2 linked regions of the Methanococcus voltae genome follow. Each later gene encodes a partner of the first gene's protein in a complex. Links are inferred from orthologs where the notes say so. Each region holds a gene or a part of one and is shown on either strand. Other genes may lie near its edges.

Region 1 (3,752 bases):
TATATCCTGCATTGCATTAAATACAGTTTTTTATAATTAATATATTTATAAATTATCGCCATAGCGCCAACTATTTTAATTTAAACTATGATTAACATAATTAATTAGAAATAGGTAATAACTAATTTAGCGTTTTGCCAAATTAGTTAAAAAAACTGTCAAATTCTCCTGCATCGATAGCTTTTTGTGCTTCTCTTGGAGTTTTTCCTTCAACATTTACACCTAATGAAACACATGTTCCGATAACTTCTTTTGAAGCATTTTTGATGTTGAATGATAACATTGCTTCATATTTCATATTTGCAACTTTAACAACTTGTTCCATTGTTAAATTACCTGCAACTTGGTGTTTTGGTTCTTGTGAAGCTTTTTCGATACCTAATTCTTTCATAATTAAAGCTGATGCTGGAGGAATACCCACTTCAACTTTGAATGACCTTTTTTCAGTATCTACAATTACACTTACAGGAACACTCATACCTTCATATGAAGCTGTTTTTTGGTTGATTTCGTTAACAACTTGCATAATGTTAACACCTAAAGGACCGATAGCTGGACCTAATGGAGGACCTGCTGTAGCTTTTCCACCAGTAACTAATATTTCTACTACTTGTTCTGCCATAATATTCACCTCAATCGTGTTTGCAATATTTTTGATATTTATTATTTTATTATATTATTCTTGTTAAATTGTATAATATCAATAGTTGTCTTAACAACAAATTTATACAAAATAAATAATATGTACTAATATAAAAATACATCTAAAGTTTGACTATTCAATAAACTCCTTAATGTTATTTATGTGTATTGTATTTAAAATTTACTATGAATTTATGATACACTATAAAAATAGAAAATAGAATATAAAATTATAATATAAAATTAGTAAAAAAATTAAAAATTAAATAAATAAAAATGAAATAAAAATAAATATGAAAATAAATACGATAAATAATTAATTATGGCAACCAAGTTTTTTGGTCTTCTATTTTAGCAGGTAAATACTCTTCTACAACATATTTTAAACCATATTTAGCTAAAGACTGCTGTTCTGCCCTTACTTTACTATTTGCCATCATCGTTAAAGCTTGTTGCCAGTCTGAGAACGATTTAACAAAGTCGTCATTTTTCAAACCGTCTTTTAATCTCTTAATATCATGGTCTTTTAACGGGTGAGTAGGTAATTCATAATCTACGATATCTTGAGGCGTGACACCGATTAATCTTGCTTCAGGAACTGCCAATTTATCAGCCAAGTGTACTGCTTTACCACTACCAACTTTTAAAGTTCTGTAAATGTTTAAATACCCGTAAGGGTCGCCATCCGTAAATACCAAAATGGGCAACTTTTTTTCCTCTGCTAATCTTTTCACAAATCTTCTTGTAGCCCTTGAAGGTACACCCTTCAATGAAACTAATATACAGTTGTGTTTTTTCCAAAATCCTTCAGCACTTAATCTCGCAAACATACCCGCAGTCTCAATTGCTAAAACAAACTCTGCAGTTGTTTCCAATGTTAAATTTGTAACTTCATTAGGTATGTTATATGCACCACTGCCCAATTTAGTACAATCGATTATAATTTCTTGACCATCTTGAGTTTTATCAATAACTTTTAACGGACCTACAACAGAAGCACCATCTTCTTCAGGCATAAAACCTAAATCTTCCCTTAAAAAATCAGAAGCTGCCTCCAAGTCCTCAATAACGCCGTTAGATGGTTGTTGGTCATCAAATCTGGCCTCACCCCAGTTTTTAGATACATAATATGCTTCCCTCAATGTTGAGAAATCATTTGTATCCAATAAACTCTTTGAAAATTCCATCATTTTTATTGTTTGGGCAAATATTTTTGCTTGATTTACATTAAAAGTTCTTTCTTTCTCCTTACCCATTAATGTAAAAGTACCCTTTTCATCGTCAAATCTTGCGTTAGACAAACTTCTTACCGGGAATTTAATAATTGGCCTTTTTTTCCTTATAATATCATCATACATCTGATTTGCCATATTAAGTAATTTTTGAGAAGCTAATTTTCTTTCTTTTGATGTTATCATCTAATTCACCCAAAGGAATAGGATATTTAATGTATCATTTGTTGTATCAACAATTCCTATTTAGTTTATATTTTTATATAATAGATATAGAATTTAAATTATTTTATGATTATCCGATTAATAATACGTATAATAGCACATATACTGCAATATATTCTATTTGGCCATATGCGATATTAAAATTAACGTATTAAAATATATCTAAAATTTTATTATAATATCATAATAGAATTAAGTGTTATATAAATTTAGTTAAATAGATTAATGATTTAAAATTAAAACCAAAAGAAATTTAAATAACTAATATATAAAAATTATAGTTAATATAAAATGTACTTAAAAGTACAATAGTACATTTCTTTTGCAAGCTAATAGATTTTACCAAACAATAAATTTCGCATTAATGAGCATTAATTAATTATACAAAAATCATAAATTTAAATATAATTATATGCTATATGATATTGAATATTTTTAAAATTATATCATCATATAATATATATTTACAAAAATAAAAGGACTTGTTTAACAGATTCTTAAAATGTAGTAAAGTTATAGGAATTAGTATAAATAATATAAATATGAAATACATATAATTATAGGCAAATAATACATACTCATTTACTCAAAGCAGTGAATAAATTAAATTTATATTCTAATAAAATATTGAACTAATTATGGAAAAGGGCATATATGAGGAGGTAATACCTTGAAATTTTTACAAAATATTGCTGAAAACGATTTTTTAGACGAACCTAAAGAAACTCTATCGGATGTAGATAAAGAATTATTAGAGTTAATAGAAGGTTCAAAAGCAAGAATAACAGTTGTAGGTTGTGGTGGGGCCGGTAATAATGCAATAAATAGGTTAGCTGATGAACAGGTTGAAGGTGCAAAAGTAGTTGCCGTTAATACCGATGCTCAGCAATTAGTTAAAACCAAAGCTGAAAATAAGGTTTTAATTGGTAAAAACTTAACCCGCGGATTAGGGGCTGGAGGAAACCCTGAAAAAGGAGAAGAATCAGCTCGTGAAAATGCAGAAGACATTAAATCTGCGATACAAGACTCAGATTTAGTATTCATCACCTGCGGATTAGGTGGCGGTACAGGAACAGGTTCTGCACCAATAGTTGCGGAAATATCAAAGAAAATGGGTGCTTTAACTGTTGCTGTTGTAACATTGCCATTCTCAATGGAAGGAAAAGTAAGAATGACCAATGCTTTAAATGGACTTGAAAAATTGCAAGAAGTTGCAGATACCATTGTTATTATTCCAAACGATAAATTATTAGAAATCGTTAGAAACGTGCCATTAAGAACTGCTTTTAAAGTAGCTGACGAAGTTTTAATGAATTCAGTTAGGGGAATGGTTGAACTCGTAAACAATGCTGGAGATATCCACGTGGACTTTGCAGATGTTAAAGCTGTAATGGACGATGGTGGAATAGCAATGATGGGAATCGGCGAAAGCGATTCAGAAAAAAGAGCAAAAGAAGCTATCAATATGGCTTTAAACAGTCCGTTATTATGCGTAGATATAGAAGGAGCTACAGGTGCTTTAATACACGTTACTGGACCAGAAGATATGAGTTTAGATGAAGCTCAAGATATTGTTTCAACTGTTTCAGAAAGACTTTCTGAAAATGCTACAATTATTTGGGGTACCACAATTGACGACAAATTAGAAAACTC
Region 2 (3,884 bases), on another replicon or contig:
TGTATAGTTTCTTCGGATTGATATATCCTTTTAAAATACCCTCCTTCAATATGTGGCTCTAAATCTAATTTTTTTACCCAATATTTCGAATTAATATTTTTCATTTTTTCACGTTTTAAATTTAATAATTTAATTAAATATTCTAAAAAGTTTATATAATATTATACAATAGTAAAGACATTATAATATGACATCTTATTTATGATTATCAAATAAAAAATATTATTATCAAATACAAAATGATTTATTTTAAAATAATTTCTAACTATTAAACACTAACCATTAACCATTAACGTGTAATTATTAACGTGTAATTATTAACGTGTAATTATTAACGTGTAATTATTAATAATAACGGTGATAAATTATGATTATCGAATTAAACGGAATTTACGGCGGTTTAAGATTTTCTGCAGCCCACATTGTATTTGGACACGAAAGTTGTGGTGTAATACACGGTCATTCGTACTATATAGATGTTAAATTGTCTGGGGAACAAACGGGACAATTTAACTTTGTATGTGATTTTAAAGTCATTAAAAGCATTGTAAAAGAGCTTGCAAATGAAATGGACCATAAATTATTAGTTCCTGAATACCATCCTGAGGTAAAATACGAAATAAAAGACGATTATTTATTTATGGAATATAATCACGATGGAAAACTTAAAAAATATATGTTCCCTTGCGAAGATGTGTTAATGTTGCCATTAGCTTCGACAACTGCTGAAGAAATGTCAGAATACTTCGGAGAACATATTAAAAATGGTTTGGACAAGTTAGGGCTTTTGAATAGCATAGAATGGATAGAAACAACCGTTAACGAAGGCATAGGTCAAGGTGCAAGAAGTAATCTTTTAATAAAATAATAACTTAAAATTTAAATTTAAATGATTAATACAGTACATTTAATATACTAAAATGAATATACTACAATTAATGTAAAATTAAAAATTAGTATGTAAATTTGGGGTTCAAATTCTGAATATATAACCTCTAAATTTTAAATTATTTAATTTAAAACATTTTTTTATTATTTATCAATATCGATATATCGATACAATATTAATGTTGGTGATATTATGGCTGATGAAGTCAATCTATTCGATGAGTTTAAAGAACACTCAATATCCGAATTTTTTAGAAAAAACAAGCATATGTTAGGTTATAGTGGTAAATTAAGAAGTATGACAACCATTATACACGAGTTGGTGACTAACAGTATGGATGCTTGTGAGGAAGCTGAAATATTGCCAGATATAAACGTTACAATCGAAAGATTGGGCAACGAATACTACAAACTCATTGTAGAAGATAACGGTTCGGGTATACCTCCTAAGTACGTGCCAAAAGTATTTGGTAAGATGTTAGCAGGTTCAAAATTACACAGGCAGATACAATCAAGAGGACAACAAGGTATCGGTGCAGCTGGTGTATTGTTATTTTCACAAATGACGACAGGAAAACCTTTAAAAATTACTACTTCAACCGGCGATGGCGTTATTCACGAAATGGATATACAAATGAGTATCTCCAAAAACGAAGGAGACGTACTTAGCCACAAAACACGTGAAGGAATGTACCGAGGTACTAAAGTAGAAGGCGAGTTTAAAGAAGTTACTTACAGCAGAAGAGAACAAGGACCGTTCGAATACCTTAGAAGAATTAGTTTATCAACACCTCACTCAAAAATAACCTTAAAAGACCCCGAGGAAGAAGTTTTATTCGATAGAACAGTTTTCCAAGTTCCGGAAAAACCTGAAGAAATGAAACCTCACCCACACGGTATAACAACCGATGAAATGTTGCACATTGCAAGAGAAACAGAAAGTTCAAGACTTTCAAGTATGTTAAGCTCTGAATTGTCAAGAGTGACCACTAAAAGAGTTAAAGAATTGGAAATGTACATTTTAAGGGATAAATTATTAGAGCAATATAGAGATAGCTTTTTCTGGGATACAGTTATCGAATGTTATTTAAACGCTGATTTCAAGTACTACTTTGATAAATATGGAAAATATTTTGATAAAAAGGAAATTGAAGAAGTAAACAATTTAATTTTAGGATTACCAGAAGGATTATCTGAATTAAAACAATATTACTTAAAATATATAATTACAGAATATTTATTCAATAAATTTGATGAAGACCATATTAAAGAAATTAGAAATCAATTTAAGAAGAAACCAGAGAATTTTGTGGAATATGTAAGTAAACAATATTTAAATGCTTCACAAATGGATGAATTCAGGAAAAAAGTAAGATACATTACAAAAAGACCTGAAAGTTTTGTGAATTCATTAGTTGAGTTTTCAATGGTTTCAGATGTTGAATTAGAGAAATACAAAAAAGGAATTAAAAAATTATTAAAGATTAATCCAAAAGATGTTGATTGGAAAGAAGCTGAATTGTTGGTTTCCGTTCTTCAAGATATGGACTTTATGGCACCATCTACAATAGGTTTAAGACCTATCGGTGATGAAAACATTTTAAAATCACTTGAAACACTCGAACCAGATTTCTTAAAGACTTTAACCAGAAAACCTAAGACCTATAAAGGTGGAATTCCTTTCGCAGTTGAGGTAGGTATCGCATACGGCGGTAATGCAGGTAGATTCGGAGAAAACGGTAGAAAAATGGAAATTATGCGAAACTCCAACCACGTGCCTTTATTGTTTGATACCACAGGTTGTGGTTTGACAAACGCAGTAAAAAGCGTTAATTGGAAGAGATACGGTTTAAGAAGTGATGAAGATGCACCAATTACCATATTTGTTAACTTAATTTCAACTCATATCCCATATACTTCAGCAGGTAAACAAGCGATTTCAACCGGTACTGAGGATAATGAAGAGATATTTAACGAAATAAGACAAGCTTTAATGATTTGCGGTAGAGATTTAAATAACTATATTTCAAGAATTAGAAAAGCTAAAGAAGAAGAACAGAAGAGAAAGTACGTTATGAAGTACGCAATGGTATTTGCAGAAGGTTTATCCAGTATTACGCAAAAACCAAAAGATGAAATTGAGGAAAATATTATCTATTTACTTAGATAATTTTTATTAATTTTTTTTTAATTTTTTTATAAGTTTTTAATAATTTATTTTAATAACAGTAAATACTATTTTATTAATTTTTAAAAAAAAGAAAGTAAAAAAGAAAGAATTTATTTTAATTACTCTTCTCGTATGTATTTATAGATGAAAGCACCGATTAATGCCCCTAAAATTGGACCTATTACGTATATTGGGAAGTAAACCCATAAGTCAATACCATAGAACATATCCATTAAATAAGGTCCAAAAGTCCTTGCTGGGTTAAGGGAAGCTCCTGAGATACCGCCTATCGTCGTGATAATCCCCGCAACTGCCAAACCAATTATAAGCCCTGCAAATTTATTTGGAGCTTTTTTATCGACCGCTACACCCATAATTGTTATCATCAATAAGAAAGTACCTACTATTTCAGCAAGCATAGCCTGCATATATGTAAATCCTGCAGATGGAGCTGTAGCGCCCAATCCGCCAATTGTAGCCGCTGAAGCACCGATACAACCTATCAATAGTATTGACCCGAGTGTAGCACCGATTAACTGAGCTAATATATACGGTAAGACCTCTTTTGTGTCAAATTCCTTAGTTGCCCATAAGGCAATTGTGACAGCTGGATTGATGTGTGCACCCGATACAGCGCCTACAGCGTAAATTGAGGCAGTAATTGCTAAACCAAATGCTAAACCAATTGCCAGCCATTCACCAATTCCGCCAAGTATTCCAATACCTGGCATACCTAAGCTATTTGATATTAATAGTGCCATAATTGCAGAACCCGTACCAAAAAACACTAAAAAGCAAGTTCCTATCATTTCTGCAATAGATTTTT

The links. Proteins that work in one complex are often made in the same cells at the same time.
Region 2: the proteins of J3E06_RS06520 (region 1) and J3E06_RS06105 are in contact, whole or in part, in a crystal structure (PDB 2ZBK), measured with the Saccharolobus shibatae proteins. The link is inferred for Methanococcus voltae from one-to-one orthologs. Residues at the interface, in WP_218258439.1 of Saccharolobus shibatae: Phe25, Leu26, Val29, Glu30, Gln31, Leu32, Lys34, Gly35, Glu36, Pro37, Phe70, Leu71, Asp72, Leu73, Ala76, Lys77, Met80, Val83, Leu84, Ala86, Ser87, Tyr90, Asp91, His110, Ser111, Leu114, Lys115, Ser116, Glu126; in WP_218266310.1 of Saccharolobus shibatae: Glu463, Lys467, Leu469, Tyr471, Leu472, Lys473, Tyr474, Ile475, Pro476, Glu477, Val478, Arg480, Ser481, Leu482, Thr484, Phe485, Leu486, Ser488, Glu503, Lys507, Leu508, Lys511, Ile518, Glu519.

The regions. Positions count from the first base shown.
Region 1 is NZ_JANUCR010000005.1:6,470-10,221, forward strand. What follows is about bases 12-2,801. They hold J3E06_RS06520 (DNA topoisomerase IV subunit A), read right to left. Parts: upstream 2,061-2,801; coding sequence 963-2,060; downstream 12-962. Other genes in these bases: J3E06_RS06515 (50S ribosomal protein L11), read right to left, coding at 143-622; ftsZ (cell division protein FtsZ), read left to right, coding at 2,770-2,801. In the rest of the region: more of ftsZ, read left to right, coding at 2,802-3,752. UniProt on the Methanocaldococcus jannaschii protein: Relaxes both positive and negative superturns and exhibits a strong decatenase activity.
Region 2 is NZ_JANUCR010000004.1:168,895-172,778, forward strand. Bases 648-3,569 are described here. They hold J3E06_RS06105 (DNA topoisomerase VI subunit B), read left to right. Parts: upstream 648-1,081; coding sequence 1,082-3,058; downstream 3,059-3,569. Other genes in these bases: J3E06_RS06100 (6-carboxytetrahydropterin synthase QueD), read left to right, coding at 648-868; J3E06_RS06110 (MIP/aquaporin family protein), read right to left, coding at 3,178-3,569. Outside these bases: J3E06_RS06095 (cupin domain-containing protein), read right to left, coding at 1-104; more of J3E06_RS06100, read left to right, coding at 368-647; more of J3E06_RS06110, read right to left, coding at 3,570-3,884.